Regions from separate parts of the Desulfitobacterium dehalogenans ATCC 51507 genome, predicted to be linked through region 2. Evidence: riboswitches for the same ligand, from Rfam matches in the RefSeq annotation. Region 2 holds a riboswitch; the other holds the start of a gene.
What was found. A riboswitch is a leader RNA that binds a small molecule or an ion and turns the genes downstream of it on or off. The one in region 2 is predicted to bind thiamine pyrophosphate.
Positions count from the first base shown of each region.

Region 1: another riboswitch for thiamine pyrophosphate. It lies ahead of DESDE_RS03640 (thiamine-binding protein); the one in region 2 lies ahead of thiC (phosphomethylpyrimidine synthase ThiC).

Region 1 is NC_018017.1:765,311-777,160, forward strand. Features, by position in the region: gene DESDE_RS22350 (sulfite reductase subunit beta) at 1-541, opposite strand, end outside; gene DESDE_RS22355 (hypothetical protein) at 582-986, opposite strand; gene DESDE_RS03605 (diacylglycerol/lipid kinase family protein) at 1,025-1,948, opposite strand; gene DESDE_RS03610 (universal stress protein) at 1,960-2,382, opposite strand; gene DESDE_RS03615 (2-oxo acid dehydrogenase subunit E2) at 2,751-3,599, shown strand; gene DESDE_RS03620 (TOBE domain-containing protein) at 3,705-3,911, shown strand; gene DESDE_RS03625 (undecaprenyl-diphosphate phosphatase) at 4,251-5,087, shown strand; gene DESDE_RS03630 (LemA family protein) at 5,131-5,688, shown strand; gene DESDE_RS03635 (TPM domain-containing protein) at 5,771-6,562, shown strand; TPP riboswitch at 6,626-6,732, shown strand; gene DESDE_RS03640 (thiamine-binding protein) at 6,822-7,118, shown strand; gene DESDE_RS03645 (ABC transporter permease) at 7,087-7,869, shown strand; gene DESDE_RS03650 (ABC transporter substrate-binding protein) at 7,901-8,917, shown strand; gene DESDE_RS03655 (ABC transporter ATP-binding protein) at 8,920-9,663, shown strand; gene DESDE_RS03660 (GerMN domain-containing protein) at 10,025-11,107, shown strand; gene DESDE_RS03665 (TDT family transporter) at 11,292-11,850, shown strand, end outside.
Region 2 is NC_018017.1:2,034,547-2,046,396, forward strand. Features, by position in the region: gene DESDE_RS09755 (TorD/DmsD family molecular chaperone) at 117-809, shown strand; gene DESDE_RS09760 (4Fe-4S binding protein) at 845-2,011, shown strand; gene DESDE_RS09765 (hypothetical protein) at 2,149-3,147, shown strand; gene DESDE_RS09770 (FAD-dependent oxidoreductase) at 3,522-5,222, shown strand; gene DESDE_RS09775 (hypothetical protein) at 5,326-6,243, shown strand; gene DESDE_RS09780 (3-deoxy-7-phosphoheptulonate synthase) at 6,458-7,486, shown strand; gene DESDE_RS09785 (LysM peptidoglycan-binding domain-containing protein) at 7,483-8,151, opposite strand; TPP riboswitch at 8,311-8,423, shown strand; gene thiC (phosphomethylpyrimidine synthase ThiC) at 8,492-9,790, shown strand; gene thiM (hydroxyethylthiazole kinase) at 9,835-10,638, shown strand; gene thiE (thiamine phosphate synthase) at 10,629-11,270, shown strand; gene thiD (bifunctional hydroxymethylpyrimidine kinase/phosphomethylpyrimidine kinase) at 11,288-11,850, shown strand, end outside.

The sequences.
Region 1 (11,850 bases), 1.3 Mb from region 2:
CTAAGGATTGTTTACGAGCGGCCATCCCTCCAAGACTGATGGCGACTTGGTCTTTTTTCTTACCGATGATGCCGATGCAGCCCACATGAGGCATGGAACAGTTATTAAAACAGCCGCTGGTGATGATTCTGAGTTTACCGGGCAGGGTCACGTCATAATACCCTTTATAAATCTTTTCATCAAGTTGGCTGGTGTAAGCTTCAGTGTCAAAAAGGCTAAATTTGCATATAGCCCCTTTACAGGTGGTTATGGGCCTTGGTCTGGGTCCTGTAGAGCCGATGCTTAAACCGACTTCAGCGAGAGCTAGAGATACCCCATCCAGGTTATCTAATAGAATACCAGGGATCTCGATATTTTGCCTTTGGGTGAGGTAGAAATACCCTTTTCCATAGTGTTCACAGATTTCGCTTACTCTTTTGGATTGTTGGGCATTCATTTTCCCTCCAGGAATGACCACCCTACAGGAAAAATGCTCCCCATCTTTATTGAGAAGGAACCCCTTACCCTTTAAAAGGGCAGCCTGTTCTGGAATTGTGGACATGTAAACTTCTCCTCTCTAATCACCTTATCTAAAGCAAATATTATTGTTTTGAACCATAAGAAAAGGAATCAGTTTGCAGCTCTTTGAGCCTCTGTGTAAAATGTGCTTTAACCTGTTCCACATATTCAGGTTTCAGAGAGTAACGGCTTAAGACCCGAGTGAAGTCTCGATCCAGGCCGTAAGTTCCATATTCATACCATTCGGCTTCCAAATGGCAGACGGCCTTTACTTGATCGTAGATATAGGGAGTACCGCAAAAGGTTTCAAACAACGTGCTTAATTCCTGAGCTATCTGCTCTTGGGGTAAGAAAAGATTAAAAGGACTTTTAGCTCTCTCTGATTCATAGATCCCATCATCTTCCCATACAAAGGGTTTATCACAACGGTCGAGAATTTCTTCACAGGTTTTTATCATCTTTTCTTTTTCACTAATGGATAAAGACATCTATAACACCTCTGTAGTTTATTTATGAGAGCATGTATTTAGGTCCATAATCGAATCCCCTGTGGGATCAACGAAAAATGGACGGGTGTAAATCCCAGGTGTTCCCCATCCAGCTCCAAGTAAGCTGAAGGGTTAGAAATAATGGAGATTTCTTTACCGCGATAGACTGTAACACCCGGCACCTCAAGATGGTGACCTTGATAAATTTTGGGCAAATGACGCAAGACTTTGAATATAGGGAGGTCGCCGAGAACAATAATATTGAAAAGGCCATCATCAAGCTCAGCATGAGGGGCAATCATCATCCCTCCTCCGACAAAGCGCCCATTGCCAATCCAGATACTATTGGTTGGACCATTGACCACGACTTTTCCATCGATGACACATTTCATATTTTTATTTTCGTAGGTCAAGATGGTCAGGATACCACCGAGGAGGAAGGAGAGTTTGCCGCCGAGGAATTTGCTGCGCTGATTGATTCGGCTGACCGCCACTCCTCCCAAACCCACATCCGCTGCATTGAGAAAATAACGAGTGTATAATTGACCGGAGGCATCTTCATATTGAACGAGTCCACAATCAATAGGGATGATTTTTTCCCGCTGAAGAACTTCCAGTAGGGATGGGAGCCCTCGTTTTTGATTGAGGGTGCGCTGAAAATCTCCCCCAGTTCCATGGGAGAGAACAGCAAGGCTTGCTTCAGGATTAATAAGCTTTTGATCGGCAAAAAATCCATTTACAACCTCGTTAAGAGTACCATCGCCACCGACAGAGAGAATTTGCGCGTAATTTTGTAAGGCCTGCCGAGTAAGAGTGGTGGCATCCCCTGGTCCCGTGGTGTATGCAAATTCAAGATTAATCCCCTGATCAAGAAGGCTCTTATAAATTTTGGGCCAGATTCTTCGAGTTTGTCCGTTAGCCGATGCTGGGTTGACGACAGCAAACCATGGGTTATTATTCATTACCTTATCCTCTAAGGAACTATGGTAACAGGGCAGCTTGTTTCATGAAGAACATGAGTTGCTACACTACCCAGGATTGCTCGTTTAACGGCACCAAGTCCTCGGTATCCCATAACAATGCTGTCTACGGCACTTTTTTGAGCCTCTTTACAGATTTCTCTTCCAGGGTCACCTGTGCGCAGAAGCGTATGGATGGATGCGATGGAATCTTTAGCGATTTCCAGAGAGTGATCGAGAACTTCTTTGCTGGCTTCTTCTTGCATAGTCTTAATCTGTTCTTGGGTGGCAAAGCGTTTTATATTGGGTGTGTTATAATTGGGCTGAACATTTAAAAAGATAAGAAGATCGTCCTCGCAACGTGCCAGAGTAAGAGCATAGCGAATGGCTTTGTCAGAATTCGGAGAACCGTCTACAGGTACCAGGATTTTTGTCATATGTAATCACTTCCTTGATTAAGCTTGTCCATTTTACCTCATTTTATATCATCCCATAGAAAAGTTAAACTATAAACCTTTTTTATACTATCTGACTGTATAAGTTATAATTTTTTTGCTAATAATCTAGGAGAAAAGGATCCACCCCATATGATATCTTTGATTCCGGGATGTTTAAAGCACTAAACTAATCATAGAGAATGGCACGGGCTTAACCTAAGTTTGTCCGGCCATTTTTTATTCATTACAACTATCAGAGGGTTAGCCAAGTTTTGTATTATGACATGTATTAGGGAAGAAGGGATTGTCTTGTTCTTAGAGAAATTAATGAAAGGAAGACCAAATTAGGAAATAAAAGGGGGATTTAGATGGGCCGAAGTGATGGGAGGCTTCTTAAGTCTCTAAGCCCTTTTGTAAGGATTATTCCCCATATAATGACCAGACGAAGCGATGCACAAAATTTTTATAAGCAAGTCGTTGTTGTGGATAAAATAGACCAATATATTAAAGAAAAGAAAGCTCAAGGAATTGAGCTCAATTACTTGCATCTATTCATTGGGGTCTATGTGCGTGTTCTTGCCCAACGCCCACAGTTGAATCGCTTTGTCATGAACAATAGAATCTATGCTCGACATGATATCCTTATTTCCATGGCTATTAAGCGTTATTTAAAAGATGAAGGCGAAGAAACAACGGTAAAATTCTTCTTTACAGGCCTGGAAAGCATCGAAGAAATTGTCGAGATAGTGGATCGAACCATAAAGGAAAGTTGTGCAGCAGGAACCGTCAATGATGTGGATACCATCGCACGTGGCATTATGTCCTTGCCTAATGGCCTGGTGAAGCTTCTAGTAGGGACGCTGAAGGAGATGGATCGGCTTAATCTATTGCCCAGAAAAATTATTGAAGCCAGTCCTTTTCACACCTCGCTTTTTTTTACCTATCTCAAATCGATTAATCTGGATTTTATTTATCATCATCTCTACGATTTTGGTACTACAGGGATTTTTGTTGCCTTAGGGAAGGTCAAAAAACTACCCGTAGTTGAGGGGGAGCAGGTAGTGGTTAAAAAGTGCTGTGAGATCGGCTATGCCTTAGACGAACGCATCTGTGACGGACTCTACTACTCCAATTCCTTTAAATTAGTCAAGAAATACCTAACCAATCCTTATCTCCTTGACGAAAGGCTGGAGAAGGTGGAAGAAGATGTTCACTAGCATTAGGTCAAGACAGTTCTGATGGCAAGAAATAAAATTTCGTTTACAATGTTTCGAGTGTGCGCATACTAGTCCAGATTATTGAATAGGGAGGTACACTATTTAATGCAATTATCAGCTAGAAATCAGTTAAAAGGTAAAATTACTGGAATCAAAAACGGTCCCGTGTCAACTGAAGTAGTTTTAGATATTAACGGACAGTCAATCACGGCAAGTATAACTTCGAATTCAGCAGAGTCCTTGGGATTAAATGTAGGCGATGATGCAATTGCAATTATCAAAGCAAGTTCAGTCATGATTGGTCTTGAATAATTCTTAAAAAAGTTTTTTCTTTCTTTTTAATCGGCTAATTACCTCCTATGAATAGAAGTTTAACTCTACCATAGGAGGTAATTGTTTTACTATCCAGAAAGCAACTTCCACTTTTTATCTGATAGGCTTGAACTTATTGTAAGATTTTTCATGTACGAATTAAGAAAAAGTTAATAAATGCGTACTCAATCCTTGAGGACTAGGCTAGACATGATCAGGTATAATACGTTTATGGATTGCGTCATATATTGAAGAGGGGAATGCGGCTACCCATTCAGAAACTGAATTGATATAATAGGCGTGGTGTATTTAAATCAATGGAATGTAATAGGAGGAATTATGGCAATTGTAGAGATTTTTAAAGCGATTTTACTGGGTATTGTAGAGGGAATTACAGAATGGCTGCCCATCAGTAGCACAGGGCATATGATATTGGTGGATGAATTTATTAAGCTGAATATGTCTAAGGCATTTATGGAAATGTTTTTTGTGGTCATTCAGTTGGGAGCGATTATGGCTGTTGTACTGTTGTATTGGAAGAAGCTTAATCCCTTTACTTTCGATAGAGGGGTTTCCATTAAGCAAGAGACCATAGAAATGTGGTTTAAAATCATCGTGGCTTGTATTCCGGCAGGAGTCATCGGTATATTGTGGGATGATGTATTTAACGCTCTTTTTTATAACTATCAAACCGTCGCTGTTATGCTGATTTTATTTGGAGTTCTCTTTATTGTCATTGAAAATTACAATAAGGGAAAGAGGCCTCGTGTTAATCAGTTATCACAAATTACTTACACGACAGCTTTCATGATCGGAATCTTTCAATTGATTGCCGCCATATTCCCTGGAACTTCCCGTTCTGGAGCGACGATTGTGGGAGGCCTTTTGCTGGGAGTTTCCCGAACCGTAGCGGCTGAATTCACTTTTTTCCTCGCTATTCCCGTCATGTTTGGGGCCAGTGCACTTAAGCTCTTGAAGTTTGGCTTTAGCTTTACAGGTCCGGAGTTGATGATCTTATTAATAGGAATGGTAGTCGCCTTCATAGTATCTGTAATTTCCATTAAATTTTTAATGGGATATATTAAAAAGAATGATTTTAAGGTCTTTGGCTGGTACCGCATCATATTAGGTGTGATTGTGCTCTTGTATTTCTCGGCTAGGACTATTATAGGCTAGTTTTTGTATTAGTAAGAATGAAATTGTGAATGGGGGAAACATAATGAAAAAATGGCTGATTCCCGTAGGAATAATCCTTATTCTGGCTATGATCCTTGGGTCTGGTTATAATAATTTAGTTACTCTTTCTGAGACTGTGGACAGCAGTTGGAGCCAGGTAGAAAACCAGCTTCAGCGCAGAGCGGATCTCATTCCCAACTTGGTTAATACCGTTAAGGGATATGCCGAACATGAAAGTGAAGTGTTTACGGATATAGCCGATGCCAGATCCCGATTGATCGGAGCAGGCAGTGTGGGAGAGGCCGCTGAGGCGGATGCAGCGCTTAGCAGTGCTTTGAGCCGATTATTGGCTATCTCTGAAAGCTATCCCCAGTTAAAGGCTGATGCTAATTTCCGGGCATTACAGGACGAACTGGCAGGGACGGAAAACCGCATCACTACAGCTCGGATGGACTATAATAATGTGGTTCAATCTTATAATACAAAGATAAAACATTTGCCTACCAATCTTTATGCGGGAATTCTTGGTTTTGACGAGCGAGAGTATTTTAAGGCTGACGCGGATGCCCATGAAGCCCCGACTGTGGATTTTTCCAAGTAACAACCTATCCAGATACACAGTCAAAGCTCAAGCTACATTTGATTATATAACAGGTATAGGTTAAGTGAAGGGAATGAAGCCCATGAAGAGGAAACTCCTGCTTGCCGGATTGGTACTGTTCTTCTTTACGATAGTTTCTCCTTTGCAGGCGGCTACCCCTTCGATCCCGCAGCCCACCCGTGATTTTTTTGTGCTGGATGAAGCTAATGTTCTCGATACAAGCACCGAGCGGACTATTGTTCAAAACTCGGCAGCTTTAGAACAAAAGACCAAAGCCCAGATCGTGGTGGTTACGGTCAACGATCTGAAAGGGTATGAGCCGGAGGAATACGCCCTAACCATCTTAAGAGAATGGGGGATCGGTGATAAAAGGCTAAACAATGGCTTACTGATTCTAGTGTCCCCTAATGAACGAGTTTCACGAATTGAGGTTGGGTATGGATTGGAAGGCGCTCTGCCTGATGCAAAGACCGGTCGAATCCAAGATGAATACATGTTCCCATATTTCCAGGAGAACGATTATAATCAAGGCATCTTGAATGGGTATCGGGCTTTTGTTCAGGAAGTCGCGGAGGAGTATCAAGTGGCGATAGATATTGATTCTCCCCAAGCCTTGTACGCCTCGTCCGATTATAGTAACGAAACAGATACTATGGGTTCCTTACCCCTTGGGGTCAAAATCCTAGCCTTTTTCGGCATCGCCTGCCTATTTTATATTGATCACCGTTATTTTAATGGCTTTATCTTCGGCATGATTATTGGTATGCTCATGAGAGGTGGCCGTGGTGGCGGCGGAGGCGGAGGCTTCGGTGGAGGAGGTTTCGGCGGCGGTGGAGGTTCCGGCGGAGGCGGAGGTAGTACGCGACGTTGGTAAACTTTAGTGTAAGGCTTAGTATTCTTGACACTTTAATGATTAGGGTGCTATGATACAGAAAAGGGAATAGTGCTGGGGAGCTGGAAAACGGCTGAGAGGGAAACGAGTGTTTCCGACCCATCGACCTGATCTAGGTAATGCTAGCGGAGGGACTTAAGATGCATGAGCTTCTGGCTCCATGCCCTGAATTGTTTGAAAAACCTTCTGGCTGCAGAAGGTTTTTTTATTTAATACATTAATGGAAGAAGGAGAAAAAGAAATGATTAATGCAAGTGTAGCTATTCAAGTATTACCGGCTGTGGAAGGACAAGAAGTGATTCGTGTGGTGGATAAGGTCATTGAATACATAAAATCCTCCGGTCTCAATGTCTATGTGGGCCCTTTTGAGACTACCATCGAGGGGGAGTATGACCAACTTATGGAGATAGTCAAACGCTGCCAGATGATCTGCATTGAGGAGGGGGCACCCAGTGTTATGTCCTATGTAAAAATTAGCTATAAGCCGGAAGGCGGGATTTGGACCATTGATGAAAAGGTTACAAAACATCACCAATAAGCTTTATCCAATGGCAGTACTTCTGCTTTTGCTCATCCTTTGGTACCTGGTGACCTTTTTTGAGGTAGTGCCCAAATTCATGCTTCCGTCTCCTGGGGATGTAATCCATGCCTTAGTGGGTTCTTTTCCTGAGCTAATGAAGCACACTCAGGTCACTTTGACAGAAGCTTTCGTGGGATTAGCCCTCAGTATTCTTTTAGCTTTTTGGATTGCGCTTTTAATGGATCGTTTCGATGCACTCTATAAGGCGTTCCATCCCATCTTGGTAATCACTCAGACCATCCCCACGGTGGCCATAGCCCCTTTGTTGGTGTTGTGGCTGGGCTACGATATGGCACCAAAGATTACTCTTATTGTTTTGACCTGTTTTTTTCCTATGACCATTGCTCTTTTAGGAGGATTTAAATCATCGGACCAAGACGCTATGAATCTTATGCGAGCTATGGGAGCTAAAAAGTGGCAAATCTACCGGTATATTAAGCTGCCCAATGCCCTGCCCGGTTTTTTTTCGGGACTACGCATCTCGGTGTCCTATTCTATCGTCGGTGCAGTTATCGCCGAATGGCTGGGAGGAAACAGTGGCCTTGGAGTATATATGACCCGGGTCAGAAAATCCTATTCCTTTGATAAAATGTTTGCAGTAATTTTTTTGATCATCATATTAAGCTTAGTGCTTATGAAATGTGTGGAGCTCTTGGAACGAAAAGCAATGCCCTGGGCACAGATCGGTGAACAGCAGAATGAAGGGTAAGAGTCAAAAAGTATTTAAGGAGAATGTTGAGATGAAGAAACGATTCTTTGCAATAGTTATGAGTGTTTTCATGGTTTTAGGTATAGCCGGCTGCAGTGCTCAAAATACTGGTAACGGTGGAAATGGACAGCAAGGTGTACAGGAGAATAAGAAAATCACCTTTGTCCTGGACTGGACGCCGAACACTAATCACACCGGTGTCTATGTGGCTAAAGAATTGGGCTATTTCCAAGAAGCGGGTTTTGAGGTGGATATTGTACAACCGCCTGAAGGAGGAGCATTACCCCTGGTAGCTGCCGGTAAAGCTGAATTTTGCGTAACCTTCCAAGAAGAGCTTGCGGCTGCTCTTACCTCGGACAGTCCGCTGGATATGGTAGCTGTAGGGACTATTTTGCAGCACAATACTTCGGGAATTATCTCTCTTAAAGAAGATAACATCACCAGCCCGAAGGAAATGGAGAACAAGGTCTACGCTACTTGGGATTCTCCTGTGGAAAAGGCTATTATCAAGCAAGTTATCGAAAAAGACGGTGGTAACTATGACGCCATCAAGATGATCCCTAATACAGTAACGGATGTGATTTCTGCCCTGAAAACGGATGTGGATGCCGTCTGGGTATATTATGGATGGGATGGTATAGCTACAGAAGTCAAAGGCCTGGACACCAATTATTTTGCGTTTAAGGATATTGACCCTGTCTTAGATTATTACACCCCGGTTATTGCCGCCAGTCCTAAATATTTAGAAGAAAATGAAGATACAGCTAAAAACTTTTTGGCTGCTGTAGCCAAAGGATATGAATACACTATAGCTCACCCTGAAGAAGCCGCTGAAATTCTTGTCAAGCATGCCCCGGAATTGGATCTGGACCTTATAACTGCCAGCCAAAAGTATTTGGCCAAGGAATATAAAGCTGAAGTTGAGCAGTGGGGCTTCATCGATCAAGCCCGTTGGGATAATTTCTATACTTGGATGGCGGATAATCAATTGATCTCCAAAAGGATTGAGGCAGGACAAGGCTTTACCAATGCCTATCTGCCCAAGTAAAGATGAATAAGATAAGGCTTGAGACGCGAAACATCTCAAAGGGTTTTGCGGGAGAATTAACAATCGAAAATATCAATATCAGACTTGGTGAAAAGGAACTGGTAAGCCTCCTGGGAGTGAGCGGCATTGGTAAAAGCACGCTTTTTAATGTGATTGCCGGTGTCCTTACCCCTGATTCCGGGCAGGTGCTTCTCAACGCTCAGGATATTACAGGGCAGGCCGGTAAAGTAAGCTATATGCAGCAAAAGGATTTGATGCAGCCTCACTTAACCGTGTTGGACAATGTGGCACTGCCTCTCTTTATCCGAGGAATAAAAAAGAGCTTGGCTCGGGAAGAAGCTTCCAGTCATTTCAAAGAGTTCGGATTAGAAGGAACCGAGAAGAAGTACCCTACCCAGCTTTCCGGAGGGATGCGGCAAAGAGCCGCCCTGCTCAGAACCTATATGTTCTCACAGGATGTAGCTCTTTTTGATGAGCCTTTTTCTGCTTTGGATGCCATTACCAAGAGTGCCATGCATCGCTGGTACTTGGACCTCATGGGCCGAATCAATATGTCCTCTTTATTTATTACTCATGATATCGATGAGGCCATCCTACTTTCCGATAGAATATATATTATGACCGGACCTCCAGGGATAATCGCCCATGAGATTGTCATCGATATCCCGCGACCCCGGGGAGAAGAATTCCGAATATCCGATGCCTTTATGGGGTACAAAAGGCAGATCATTAAGTTGTTAAGCTAATAGGATTAACTTTGGGCGCATCAACGGTGAGCATTATTATAAATAGGCACTACGTGGATTAGATTGGAGGGTATTTGGAAAGACTTTTAGCTTTCCAGTACCCTTTCTTTGTTTTAGTATTCTTATGCAACGGGAGTATAGATTTGTACGTATCAGATTTGCCCCCCTATTTGAGTCTATTATTTATATATATAAGAATCCTCTATGGATGGATATTGAATAAAGATGGTCAAAGCTCAATATGGTGGTTATACTAAAAGTAGTATCAAAATGGGATGAGTCCTATGATTTTATTTCCAGTGGAAATTCTTGAGCATAAGAGACTAAAATAGTATTGGACATAAACAAGGAGGTTAGCATCATGAAAAAACGCACTTTAATGATGGGAGTTTTTACAGTTCTTTTAGCGCTGCTTTTCTTAGGCGGATGTGGTATAAAGCAGGACAATTCCCCTAATGGCTCGAACACTGGTGAACCACAAAACAACAATGAGCAGCCGGCACAAGAGGATTTGCTTGCGAACTATCTTGCTTACCAGGAAAACACCAAATATGTGTATGAGGGACAGGGCAATGAGTATGCCTCCTTTACCACCTATGTGGATTACATCAAAGGAGGCAAGGTGCAGCTGAGGACGAACAATAGGGGGACAGAGACTGTTCGCGTTCTGGGACTTGACGCTGGTCGGATGATACAGCTTCTGGCCCAAGGAGAAACCTATTACCGGGAAGATCTCACCCAGAGCTCCTCGCTCAATACCAGTGGGGATGTTCTTCTAAAGGAGCCCTTGACCAAAGGCACATCCTGGACCCTGGCAGATAATCGTAAACGCACCATTACCAATGTGAATATGGACCTTTCAACTCCTTCCGGAAATTATAAAGTTATAGAAGTGACGACAGAAGGTAAGGATAACACAATTACGGACTACTATGCTCCCAATGTAGGGCTAGTCAAGACTGTGTATAAAGGTACAGATGGCTATGAAGTAATATCGACCTTAAGCAAATTGGAAAAAGACACGCCATTGGTTCAAAACGTGAAGGTCTATGATCCCAATATTAACGATGACAAAATCTATACGACCCAAACTCAACTGTCCTTTAAAACCAACGATATTACAAAGCAGATCTTTGAAGAAGAATTCAAAAAGCAGGCAAATCACGGTAGACTTATTGGCGATAATGTAAAGATAAAGAGCCTTTATCTTAATCAGGATGGCCGAGTCTATATAGACTTTACCAAGAATTTTGTCAGGGAAATGAACGCGGGATCGGGGTATGAAGGGATGATTCTGCAGAGCATTGTCAATACTCTAGGCAATTATTATGGGGCTTCGGAAGTCTACCTTACCCTGGAAGGAGAGCCCTATGCATCAGGGCATATTGAGATGAAAAAAGGGGAGTTCTTCAAAGTCAACATGGATAATGTAATAGAAGGATAATTCTAAAAGCGGCAATCAGTATTAGGAGTTCAGGCGGAGTTCAATCTGCCTGAACATTTCTTTTTGCCTTATCAGACTTATGATAGATTCACTTTGAGTCTTGTACTTACAGCACTTTTATGGTCTAATAGATGCGTGACTATTTTAAATGAAACATCGTTTCAAAATAAGGGGGACTCCTTAAGTGCTTGAACGTCATCCGATTAAATATTTGGCTCCTGCCTGGTTTGCTGTAATTATGGGTACAGGAGGTCTAGCAAATATATTTTTTCTATGGCAAAATTCATTTCCTTTAGGGCATTTTTTAGGTATAGCATTGGCTGCCTTAGCAGATATTCTCTATTTTTGTGTGCTCATTCCTTGGGTGATCCGTTGGCTTAAGTATTTTCCTTATGCCTACCGTGATTTGAATCATCCTCTGGCAGGTAATTTTTTTGTGACCATGCCCGTGGCTACGGTAATTTTCGGAACCAATATCTATCTAATATGGAGTAAATACTTAAGTGAGACTCTAATCTATTCCTTGATCTTCACCTTTTGGGTTATTGCTATTATCGGGGTGACCTTCTTCACCTTTTACACTACCTTTAGAATGATGCGGGTGGAAGAGACACCCAGACCGGAAATGATCAATTTTTCTTGGATTATGGCTCCTATAGCCAATATGGCCGTTTCCCTGATTGGCAATCCTGTATTGGAGCTTACCATGAAACTTCATTCTTCCTGGAGCGTATCCGTTCTCC
Region 2 (11,850 bases):
TGAGGAACGCAATTTTCAGCGTTCCTCTTTGTCGTGATTTTTCACTACAGAACCTTTCCAGAATTGGGAGTATAATTATGTTAAGAATAAAAGGTGAACAGCGTTAGGAGGAAATTATGCAAAAAACAACCCAACAGGAAATGCAAACGGCGATCGCAGCCTCGGATCTCTATCAACTGCTGGCGATGTGGCTGCAGCTGCCAACCAGGGAAATTGCGGCAGGTTTGTTGAATGGAAGTCTAGCCGAGGATGTCCTGGCTATTTTTGATGAACTGGGATTTCCTGCTCACCTGCAGAAAGGTTTGAAGTCGGTATTTTCACAAATTCAGGAGGAGAGCAAAAGTCAGGAAGAGCTCTTTTCTGATTTGCGGAAAGAGTATACCCGCTTGTTCACCCACCCGAAGCAGCCCCAGATCCATATTTATGAATCCCTCTTTCTCTTTAATCCGGAAGGAGACGAGGCAAGGCCATCCCTATTCATCAGCCCGGCGGCTTTGGATGCGGAACGCTGTTATAAAAAAGCAGGCGTGGCCCGTGCCAAGGAAGTCAACGAACCCGGCGATCATATGGCAACAGAGATGGAATTCATGATGTTTCTTTATCTGCAGAAAGCTAAAGCCTTGCAGGAAGGCGACCGGACTGAAGTTGAGCGGAGAGGGAAAGAAATACAGGAGTTTTACGAGATCCATTTGCAGAAATGGGCGAAAGAATTTTTTGCCCGCTGTAGCACCTTGAGTGAGCATCCCTTTTTTAAGACGGTGGGCGAAATCGGAAGTATTTTTATGAAAGAAATGTTGCCGGCTCATTAAAGCGGTTTGCGTACGGACTGCAGAGGAGGCAGAATATGAGTATGATATTTAGCAAGGGCGCTTATATAGACATTGAAGAGAAGCGATGTTTGAATCTGAGGCACCAGGAGGTTGAGTGCAGCCATTGCCTGGGGCATTGCCCGGCGGAGGCTATTGTTTACAGCGAGGGTCATATTTATTTGGACAAAGATCGATGCAGCGGCTGCGGGTTATGCTTCAGCGATTGCCCCACCGAGGTCTTCCGCTCCAAACAATGGGATGAAAGCACGATCATCCGAGATATTGAAGACGAAGGATGGAAAGTTACCGAGTTTTTCTGCGGCAGGCATACCGCACCGTACAAAATGGATAAGGCGAAGGACCGGGGAGCCGTCCAACTGCCGGCTTGCCTCAGTGCTGTTTCCAAAGGGGCCTGGTATGAAGCGGGCCTGAAAACGGAAATAGAAATCCACCTGGACCAATGCAAAGACTGTCCTCTGGCCAAAACCATTCCGCGTTTGGAGTACAATGCCGGTATAACCGCGGAATGGCTGGAGGCCTCAGGAGAATCCCCAGCTTTCAGCTATATCCGCTTAAGCGGTCAGGGTAAAACCAAAAAGAGCTTGTTGGCCATTGAAACCGGTTTAAAGGTTACCTCCCGGCGTGATTTATTCGTATCCTTAATCAATAAAGGACAGCGGTTGGCGGGGAAAGGGACCGGCGGAACAAACACCTTCCCGGAGGAACACGATAAGAACATGCGCAACAGCTGTCTGCCGGGTTGGCAGCGGCGTCTTGGCGAAGTGCTGCAGCAAAACAGCAGCAATAAAGACAGCGCCCATCCGGCCTACTGGCCCACCATCAAAATCAATGAGCAATGTGTGAACTGCGGGATGTGCAGCCGTTTTTGCCCTTCCGGAACCTTGCAGATCACAGTTAAAGAAGGTGAGTGCAATCACCTGTTTACCAGCGGCTTCTGCCTGGACTGCCGGATCTGTCAATTGTTCTGTCCCCGGGGGGCTATAAGCAGGGACCGGGAAAAAGTCAAAAGGCCTTTTGAAGTGTTGTCCATCGCCAATAATTCAAACACGACTTGCCAGATTTGCGGGTCTGCAACCGCTCATCGCGGCAAAAATTTATGTTATTGGTGCGAGCAGGAGGCTGCCAGCGATCAGGAGCTAAAGAGTTCTTTCCGAAAAATGTTCTCAATAACGAACAATTAAATGAACCAACCCGTCCTCTGTGTTTGGTTGTTTCAGAAATAGTGCAGTATAGTCAAACTAAATGGATGATATGGCTCTCCTTCGGAGAAACTAGGAAAGTTGTTAAAACTATGCCGTTTTTGAGGAGTACTGCAGCCATGACAGGTTCAACACTCACCATTCTGCTTAGCTTTGGGACAGGGATTTTGTCCCTGGTAGGGCTTATGTCCATCTTTATCTCCATGAACAGTCAACACAATGTGCAGCGCAGCCGGGAGATCCTCTGGACCTTGGCTGCCCTGCCCTATGAGAGGAATTTATTTCATGAGAAAGGCTCGATTGGCAAGGAAGTCTTTCGCCACTTCATTATCTATGAACAAATTATCAATCAAAAGCATGGTTTTTCCAAGATTATCATCCAATTTGCACAATATGCCCTGGGGTTTTGCATCCTTATCTGGACCACTATGGGCTTTAGTCTGATGTTCTCGGAGCGCCCTCTTTTTGAAAAGATATTCATCTTCAGTGGCTGGCTTTTGACAGTTTCCTTTACCCTTTACTTTATCCTGAAAATCTTTGAGGAACTTAAAAGTACCAGTAAGGTAGGACGCCTGCCTGCTGTAGAAGAAATCGTGGATGCCGATCGTGTCAACTCAGGGATAAGCGTGGTGACATTAGCCGCCATCTCTTCCTGTATTCGCATGGTGGATTCAAGGGTCTATTTAGGTTTTCCGCTACCTTTTAAAAACCTACGCATCAATCTTTCCTTTTTCGATTCCAAAGAGGGGGGCCTTCCCGACATTGGTTCCCGTCTGACCTTTAAAGAGTGCATGGAAAGCTACACACCCCTCGACCCGGAGAAGTTTGAAATCTTGGAAGATGACTACTGCTGGTATCTGATCAAGATTCTTGATCATCATAAAAACGGACACAAAGATAGTTTGATTACTCTGGAGGTTCTAAGCCTGCAGGGCTTGGTGACCGTTGAATTCTATATCGAAGAGTTCTCTGGCCAAAAGAATACCAGCTTAAATATTTACCCCTATTCTTTTGAAGAGCGCTTTATTAATCGGGTAAGCACCTTAGATCCCTTTAGCATTAATCAAATAAAGAGTAGTACAGAAGTGAAAGAAGAAGTGAACTCTTGCTTGAATTAATGGATTTGCTATCAAACAATGTAGAAAAGAAAATTATTATAACTAATCCCATATATATTGTGTGAAACTTTTAACTAATCAGGGTTGACTTTTCTATAGCTCCTGGTGTATGGTCATTAATGTAAATCTTCGTGTTAATAAAAATTTCCAGATAGTAAAAATCTCCCCTAAGCACCTCAAGATCAATTATTTTTAAACTCAAATATTAAAACGCGACGACAATCCTCAGCATCGTATGTGAAAATAAGATCAATCACTAGTTCCCGTCGGAGATAAGCTAAGGCTTATTCTATTAAACTTTATCTAAAGGAAGGTGGTGCTGGAGGTAAAGGACGTAACAGCGGGTACCTAAAAAATATAAGGGAGGCTTAAGAATGTCTAAGGAAAAGAAAGAAGAACTGAAAAGGGAAAAACTTTCGCGTAGAGATTTCTTAAAGAACGCGGGTATTATGACTGCGGGTACGGCCGTAGGTGCCGGCTTCCTGCTCTCGGGCTGCAGCCAGGGAACACAAGGGGAAACTGCAAAACCTCAAGCTGCTGAAGCAAAGCCCTGGCTACCGGAAAAATGGGATAAGGAAACGGATGTCGTCGTTGTAGGTACTGGCTGCGGTCTAGCTGCTGCTATTGAAGCAAAAAATGCCGGATCAGATGTTATCGTCCTTGAAAAAAATGATTGGGCCGGCGGACTGTATAAAACGGCAGGGGGTCACGCCATCCTTGGTGGGACACGGATTCAGAAGGAAGGAGGAATACAGGATAGCCTGGAAGATTGGTTTGAAGATGAAATGAAAGCCAGCGGATACCGTGGGGTACCTGAGCTGATTCGTACTTATGTAGAAAGAGGACCGGAACTTATCGAATGGATGGAATCCATGGGCTTTAAATGGTACGCCACTGTGGGGAATTCTAGTCCGGAAGTTCATCGTGCCAATCGTTCCCACTATCCGGCAGCCAATCCGGGAGTATACGATGCTAAAGCCAACAATCCCATGAGTTTTGGCTTGGCCTGGACCACAGTCTGGGAAAAAAAGCTTCAGGAAATGGGTGTTCCTATCCTTTTCAAACACCGGATGAGGAAGGTTTACCGGGAACCCGGTGGTCCGGTTCTGGGGATATCCGTAGAAACTCCGGAAGGCATGATTGCTATTAAAGCCCGTAAAGGCGTCATACTTTGTACAGGAACCTGGACGGATAACTACCGCATGGCTCAGGCTTGGGACCCACGGGTCGTGGGACCGGATTGTTTTGGGGACGGAGGTACCCCGGCCGACGGAACACTGTTTGTCGACAGTGCCGGTGACGGTCATTTCGCAGCTGCTGAGATTGGGGCCGGCTTCAGCGATATGTCCTTTACTTCATACATCTATCTCTTCTATGGTTCTCGTTCATACTGGGGTTGGGAACCGCCCGATTTCAAAACAGCAGCTTATTACGCCGATGGAAAGGGAATTTCGCGTCCTGCCGCCTTCTTTGAGCGGGTTATTTTGGTAAAAAACGATGGTTCCCGTTATATTAATGAAATAGAGGGAGCGAAGAAAGCTGACCCGGCCAAAGGTGAAGCCGGCGGTCTGAACGAAAACCCTGAATGGCCCTACACAGCCAAATACCTTAGCCTGCCCCAGCCTCGAAATGTTTGGGCGATAGCCGACTCTGACAGTGCTGCAGCCTTGAAATGGCCAATTGAGGACTTGAAGAATCCGAACCCCAAGAAGGGGCTTATGTTTGATCCGGCCTGCATCGCTATCGCCGACAGTATTCCCGAATTGGCGGAAAAAATGGGTATTCCAGTTGCGGAATTGGAGAAAACCATCAACCGTTACAATGGTTTCGTCGATGCAGGCAAGGATGAGGATTTTGGCAAAACCACTCTATTCAAGATTGCCAAACCGCCTTTCTACGGGCTGAAAGCCTCCTTGATCCGTCATACCCAACGCAATGGTATCCGTGTTAATACCAAATCCCAAGTCATTGAACAGGCCGACCAACTGCTGGATACAAAGGCAAAGCAATTGATGGAAGCATTTCCATTGACCAGGAAAAAGTCATTCCTCATCTCTATGCCGCAGGTGAGTTAGGGAATGCCATGGGCTGGAGACGTCCACACGGTTCCTTGGGGAACTATGCCACCGTCGCCCGCATTGCTGGGGAGAATGCGGCCAAGGAGACGTCATGGGGGTAATGGCACATCAAGTAATTCTTGAGATTGTTGAGGCTCCCTTTACGGCAATAAATCCAGGAGCTTTTATTATTATAAAAGCCAGAGTGACTTGTCCTATGCGATGCAATTTTAAGGCCGATAAAGTCCGAATCATTAACCATGATGGAAAGGTGATTAAAGAAGCTCCACTGGTTATCCCTATGGGCACGGCCTTTGAAACGGATCCGATAGTCCTTAAAGCGCCGATCTTGGCAGGAAGCTTTACCTGGAAGGCTTGTTATTACGAGCAAGAGAAAGAAGGAATCACCCACCTGGAGACTTCGGTTCCTGTTTCCTTTACAGTAAAGCCCCTTCACATGACCGGCATAGCCATCTGGGATGTGCCCTCACCCGTAGTGGCCAAGGAAACTATGAAATTCAAGGTTGGGGTGAAATGCTCTGCGGATTGCCGGCTCACCGGTCAAGTGATCAAAGTCTATAATCACAAAAACAGGGAAGTGGCTACAGCAAAACTTGGCGATAAACCTTGGGCGGAAACTCAAGCACTCTATTGGACAGAGGTGAAATTACTGGCCCCTGATCAAGCAGGCAGCTACAATTGGCAGGTAAAATTTCCTGAGCAGGATAGGGAGACCCCACACCTGGAGACAGAGTCCTCCTTTAGTTTCAGAGTGGCGAACCCGCCTGAATGTACCGTAAATGTAAAAGTAATGGACGGGAAGGATAGGACCCCTATTCAAGGAGCTGCCGTAATACTTCACCCTTACAAGGGGGAGACGGATGAACAAGGAAAAGCCTGCTTTGAGATAACAAAAGGGGAATATCAGCTTTATGTAGGCGGGCTAAATTCCTATGAAAGCCGGCAAAGCAAAATAATTGTCCAGCAAAGCACATATATGGAAGTAGAGCTGGAGAGTTCAAACTTTATGGGAGATTAGGAAGATAGAGGAAAGAAAGTTACATAACAAAGCAGGCCTTTGAAAAATAGTTTAAGGCCTGCTTTGTTTTAGGAATCATACCAGCTATTATAGAAAAAATAAATTTAAAAGAATTGTTATATACAAGGTGTTTTTTCTTGCGATTCTTATAGAATAAATCTATACTTGTAATTATATCAGTTTTCTATATAGAGGATAATAGGGGTGGAGAACTATGAGTATGAATTTTATCAAAAAATTACCGCCGGCGGAAGAAATTATTGCCCACTTGCCTTTGAGCAAGGAGGTTACTGAACTCCGGGATAAACGAGTGGAAGAGATGAGAAAGATCCTGACCAATGAAGATCAACGATTCATGTTGATTATTGGTCCTTGCTCCGCAGATCATGAGGATCCCGTTTGTGAGTATATTGAACGATTAGCCAAAGTGCAGGAAAAGGTCAAAGATGCCATCCTGATCGTGCCCAGGATCTATACCAATAAGCCACGCACCACAGGAGAAGGCTATAAAGGAATGGTTCATCAGCCGGATCCGGAAAAAGCACCGGATATGTGTGAAGGTATTAAAGCCATTCGCCGCTTGCATATTCGCGCCGTATCGGAATTTGGGATGCCGGCTGCTGATGAGATGCTCTATCCGGAGAACTATAGTTATCTCGCAGATGTCTTAGGGTATGTTGCCATCGGAGCCCGTTCCGTCGAAAACCAACAGCATCGCCTCACGGTCAGTGGCGTTGAACTTCCGGTGGGGATGAAAAACCCCACCAGCGGCGATATTACCGTCATGTTTAATTCATTAATTGCTGCCCAAAGCGACCATTCCTTCATCTATAATGGGTGGGAAGTTGAAACCACGGGGAATCCATATGCTCATGCCATTTTAAGGGGAGCAGTAAATGCTAACGGGGAAAATATCCCCAATTACCATTTTGAAAATCTCATTCAGACTGCCCAGGAGTATGAGCGACTCGAATTAGCCAATCCAGCCATTATCGTGGATGTGAATCATGCCAACTCCATGAAGCGCTATTACGAACAGCCGCGTATTTCCCGGGAGGTACTGCTCAGTCGCAAGTACGATTCCTTGCTGAAGAAAATGATCAAAGGCTTGATGATCGAGAGCTATCTGGAGGAAGGCCGGCAGGGCATCGGGGAAAATATCTATGGGAAATCCATTACAGATGCTTGCTTAGGTTGGGAAAGTACGGAGAAATTAATTTATTTTATAGCTGAGAATGTTTAACCACCGCAATGTTTAGCCAGACTATCCCGGAACAGGCGGAGATGATGTTCTTCATCCTTGATAATACGTGCTAAGAGCGCTTGGATGTAGGGATCCTGAATCTGCTGAATATGGTTCCGGTAATTGTGGATGGCTGCTTCCTCGGCCTGGATATCGGCGCGCAGCTGGGCACAAAAATCAAAATCGTGATAACTCACATAGAGAGGGGTCCAAGGCTGCTGGCAGCCATCCCAATAGCGGGCATTTCCTCCTAAGAGCAGAATCGTTTCTCCTAACATCTCCAGATGCTTCATCTCAATGATGCTTATCCCTTCTTGCAGAGCAGCAACCTCGCTCCAAGCGGGGTGAGTATCCATCTGCATATGATGATGGACATACTGCATTATGGCGGTAAGCTCGCTGACTTGGCCGGCATAATCGTCATACAGGAGCTGGGCATAGTATGGGTTTTCGCCTAACACTTTAATTTCAGGATAAGGTTCATCCACACGGTATTTCTCATAGGACTGGGGGCGGGACTTGTCAGGAAGTTTGATGACTTGACCTGGAAAAATGAGAGTAGGGTTTTGTATCTGGGGATTAGCTTGTTGCAGCTCTTCTAAAGATAGACCATGTTTTTGCGCTATGAGGTAGAAAGTGTCCCCGGGTTGAACGGTATAGTCCATTCGCATTCCCTCCATTAGTATTCCGTAGGTAACACATCCGAGTTTGATCCTAATTATTAATGCCTATGTCAGGAATTTAAGCATTATAACTGTTGGTCATAGAAGGTGCTCTTTTAATGTCTTATGACTTGTGCTATACTTTAACTAGAATTACAACTGCATAATCACTAGGGGGGCCGAATAAGGTCGGCTGAGATAAAGGACCGAAGAATCCTTTGACCCTTAACCTGATCTGGGTAATGCCAGCGTAGGGAAGGTGGACAATAACATGCGTTTATTAGAATACAGACCTACCTGGGTCTGTATTTTTTTTATTTTACATAAGAAAGGTGTGGTTTAATTGACACAATTGGAAGAAGCAAGAAAAGGAAATGTTACTACGGAAATGGCCAAGGCGGCTGAATTGGAGGGAATTACGGGGGAGGAACTGAGGCAAAAAATCGCCATAGGTGAAGCGGTTTTACCCTGCAACATCAACCACAAGGGTCTTCAGCCCATCGCTGTCGGTAAGGGCTTATCTACGAAAGTAAATGCCAACATCGGAACTTCCGACACCTATCCGGAGTTAGCCAATGAAATGAGAAAACTGGATGTTGCTCTGGCGGCTGGTGCACATTCCATCATGGATTTAAGTACAGGCGGAGATATCGATGAAGTCAGAAGAACCATTATCCGGCACTGTCCGGTCATGGTTGGAACGGTTCCTTTATACCAGGTCATGGTGGATACGCATCAGACCGGCCGGGGCTTAGTGGAAATGACGGATGAGGAAATATTCGCCGGGATAGAAAAACATTGCCAGGATGGAGCGGATTTTATTACGGTTCACTGTGGGGTAACCTTAGAGGTCATTCAGGAGCTCAAGGAGCAGGGACGGGTGATGGATATTGTTTCCCGGGGAGGTTCCTTTATCACCGCCTGGATGCTGCATCATAAGAAACAAAACCCTCTTTTTGAGCAGTACGATCGCCTGTTAAAGATTGCATTAAAGTATGACGTTACTTTGAGTTTGGGAGATGGCCTGCGGCCAGGTTGTTTAGCCGACGCCACAGACGGTCCCCAAATCAAAGAGCTGATCACTTTGGGGGGCTTGGTCAAACGGGCCCAGGAAGCAGGAGTACAGGTTATGGTGGAAGGCCCCGGACATGTTCCCTTAGATCAAATTAAAGCAAATATGCAGTTGGAAAAAACCCTCTGCCATAATGCCCCTTTCTATGTCTTAGGCCCTTTGGTTACCGATGTTGCTCCAGGATATGACCATATTACATCTGCCATTGGGGGAGCCATCGCGGCTTCCAGCGGTGCGGACTTCCTCTGTTATGTAACCCCTGCTGAGCATCTTGGCTTGCCCACGGAAGAGGATGTTAAGGAAGGGGTCATTGCCGCCCGTATCGCGGCTCATGCAGCAGACCTGGTTAAGGGGGTTAAAGGGGCTTGGGAATGGGATCTGGAAATGGCTAAAGCCCGCAAGGCTCTGGATTGGACAAAACAAATCGAGCTTTCCATCGATCCGGAAAAAGCGGGGCGAATGCGAAAGGAAAAAAATGAAGACAACCAGGAACGCTGCACTATGTGCGGCAAGTTCTGCGCCTATCAATTAATCAGCGACTATATGGGAACCCCTTTTAAAGGATGTTAAAACGATCTTTTGAAAATCAATCTTAATGAAAGAAGGAGAGAGTTATGAAAGAAAAGTTGATAGAAGCTCTTCAAGCCGTCAAACAAAAAACTCCCTTGGTCCATGCTATTACCAATGTTGTTACAGTCAATGACTGTGCCAATAGTTTGCTGGCCATTGGAGCATCCCCTGCCATGTGCGAAGCAGTGGATGAGGTGTTTGAATTCAGTCAGATTGCCAGTTCCCTGTATCTGAATTTCGGAACGTTTACCCAGGAACAGGAAATGGCAGTCTATCTGGCTACCCGGGGAGCGGATTTAAAAGGGATTCCGGTGATCCTTGATCCCGTAGCCTGCGGCGCCATTCCCCGTAAAAAAGTGACGATTGAAAGATTGCGCCATTTTGGCCGGTTTACGGTTATTAAAGGAAATTTGGGCGAGATAAAGGCTTTGGCCGGGCTGGAAGCCAGGGTCAGAGGGGTGGATTCTCTTGATGAAGGAAAGGATGGTCTGGAAGCTTGTCAAAGTCTGGCCAGAGCGTACGGGTGCGTAGTAGCCGCTACGGGCAAGGTGGATATCATTACTGACGGAAAAAATTCCTGTTTTATTAAAAATGGAACCGAGATGCTGACCCGGATTACTGGGGCAGGCTGTATGGCGGGGGCGTTGGTGGCTGGTTTCTGCGGGGCTTATAAAGATGCTTTCTGGGCAACGGCAGCGGCCTTGATGACCATGTCTCTGGCGGGAGAATTGGCCCAGGAAACATCCGGTGGGGTACTGCCGGGAACTTTCCGGGCTCACTTGATTGATCAAATCAGCCTGGTGGATGGGGAACTGATGGAGAAAAGAGGGCGGGCGCAATGGCTGTAGATTATAGCCTTTATTTGGTCACGGACCGAATTTTAGTAGGGTCGAAAGATTTTTTACTGTCCCTTAGAAAAGCTTTGGAGGGTGGAGTGACCTTGCTCCAACTGCGGGAAAAGGAGGCGAATTCTCGGGATTTTTATGAAATTGGGTTAAAAGTAAAAGAGATGGCAGCTGAGTTCCGGGTACCTCTGATCATCAATGATCGGGTGGATCTGGCCCTGGCCCTGGATGCCGATGGGGTGCATATAGGTCAAAAGGATCTCCCTATCGAAGTGGTCCGAAACATGATCGGCTCCGACAAAATCCTCGGCTATTCTGTTTCCAGCCTGGAAGAAGCACTCTGGGGGGAGAGGCTGGGAGCGGATTATCTGGGGGCCGGCCCGGTCTTTCCGACAGGGAGTAAAAAGGATGCTTCAGAGGCAATCGGTTTAGCAACCCTTAAAAAAATCAAAGACAGTGTCAATCTTCCGGTTGTCGGCATCGGCGGCATCGGACCGGCAAACCTCAAGGAAGTGAAAGAGACAGGGATTGACGGCATCTCCATAATTTCAGCAATTCTAAGTCAGGAGGATCCTTATGCTGCCGCAAAGGGTTTGGGGGATTTATGGAAGAGCAGGGAGATCAATGAATATTGAAAAGAGGAGGGATCGGGTTGAAAAATCTTTTAACCATTGCCGGCTCGGACTCTAGCGGCGGAGCGGGTATCCAAGCGGATTTGAAGACTTTTTCTGCCTTAGGGGTTTATGGGATGAGCGTCATAACCGCGGTGACCGCTCAAAATACTCTGGGGGTGGATGAGGTCGCCGAGATAGGACGGGATATGGTTAAAGCTCAAATCGACGCAGTTTTCAGGGATATCCCGGTGCATGCCGTAAAAATAGGAATGGTGTCCAATCCGGAGATCATCGAACAAATCGCCCTATCATTGAAAGAATGGAAGGCCTCCAATATTGTCGTCGATCCGGTAATGATCTCTAAAAGCGGTTACTCTCTTCTAAAACCGGAGGCTGTGGCAACTCTGAAGCAGGAATTGATCCCCATGGCCCGGGTCATTACGCCTAACCTGCCTGAAGCCTGCTGCCTGCTGGATATTGAAGCCCTAGCTGAGGAGGGTATGGAGCTTGCTGCTCGGGAGCTCCATCAATTAGGGCCAGATAGTGTTCTTATTAAAGGAGGACATTTAAAAGGAGCTGCCAACGACCTTCTTTTTGACGG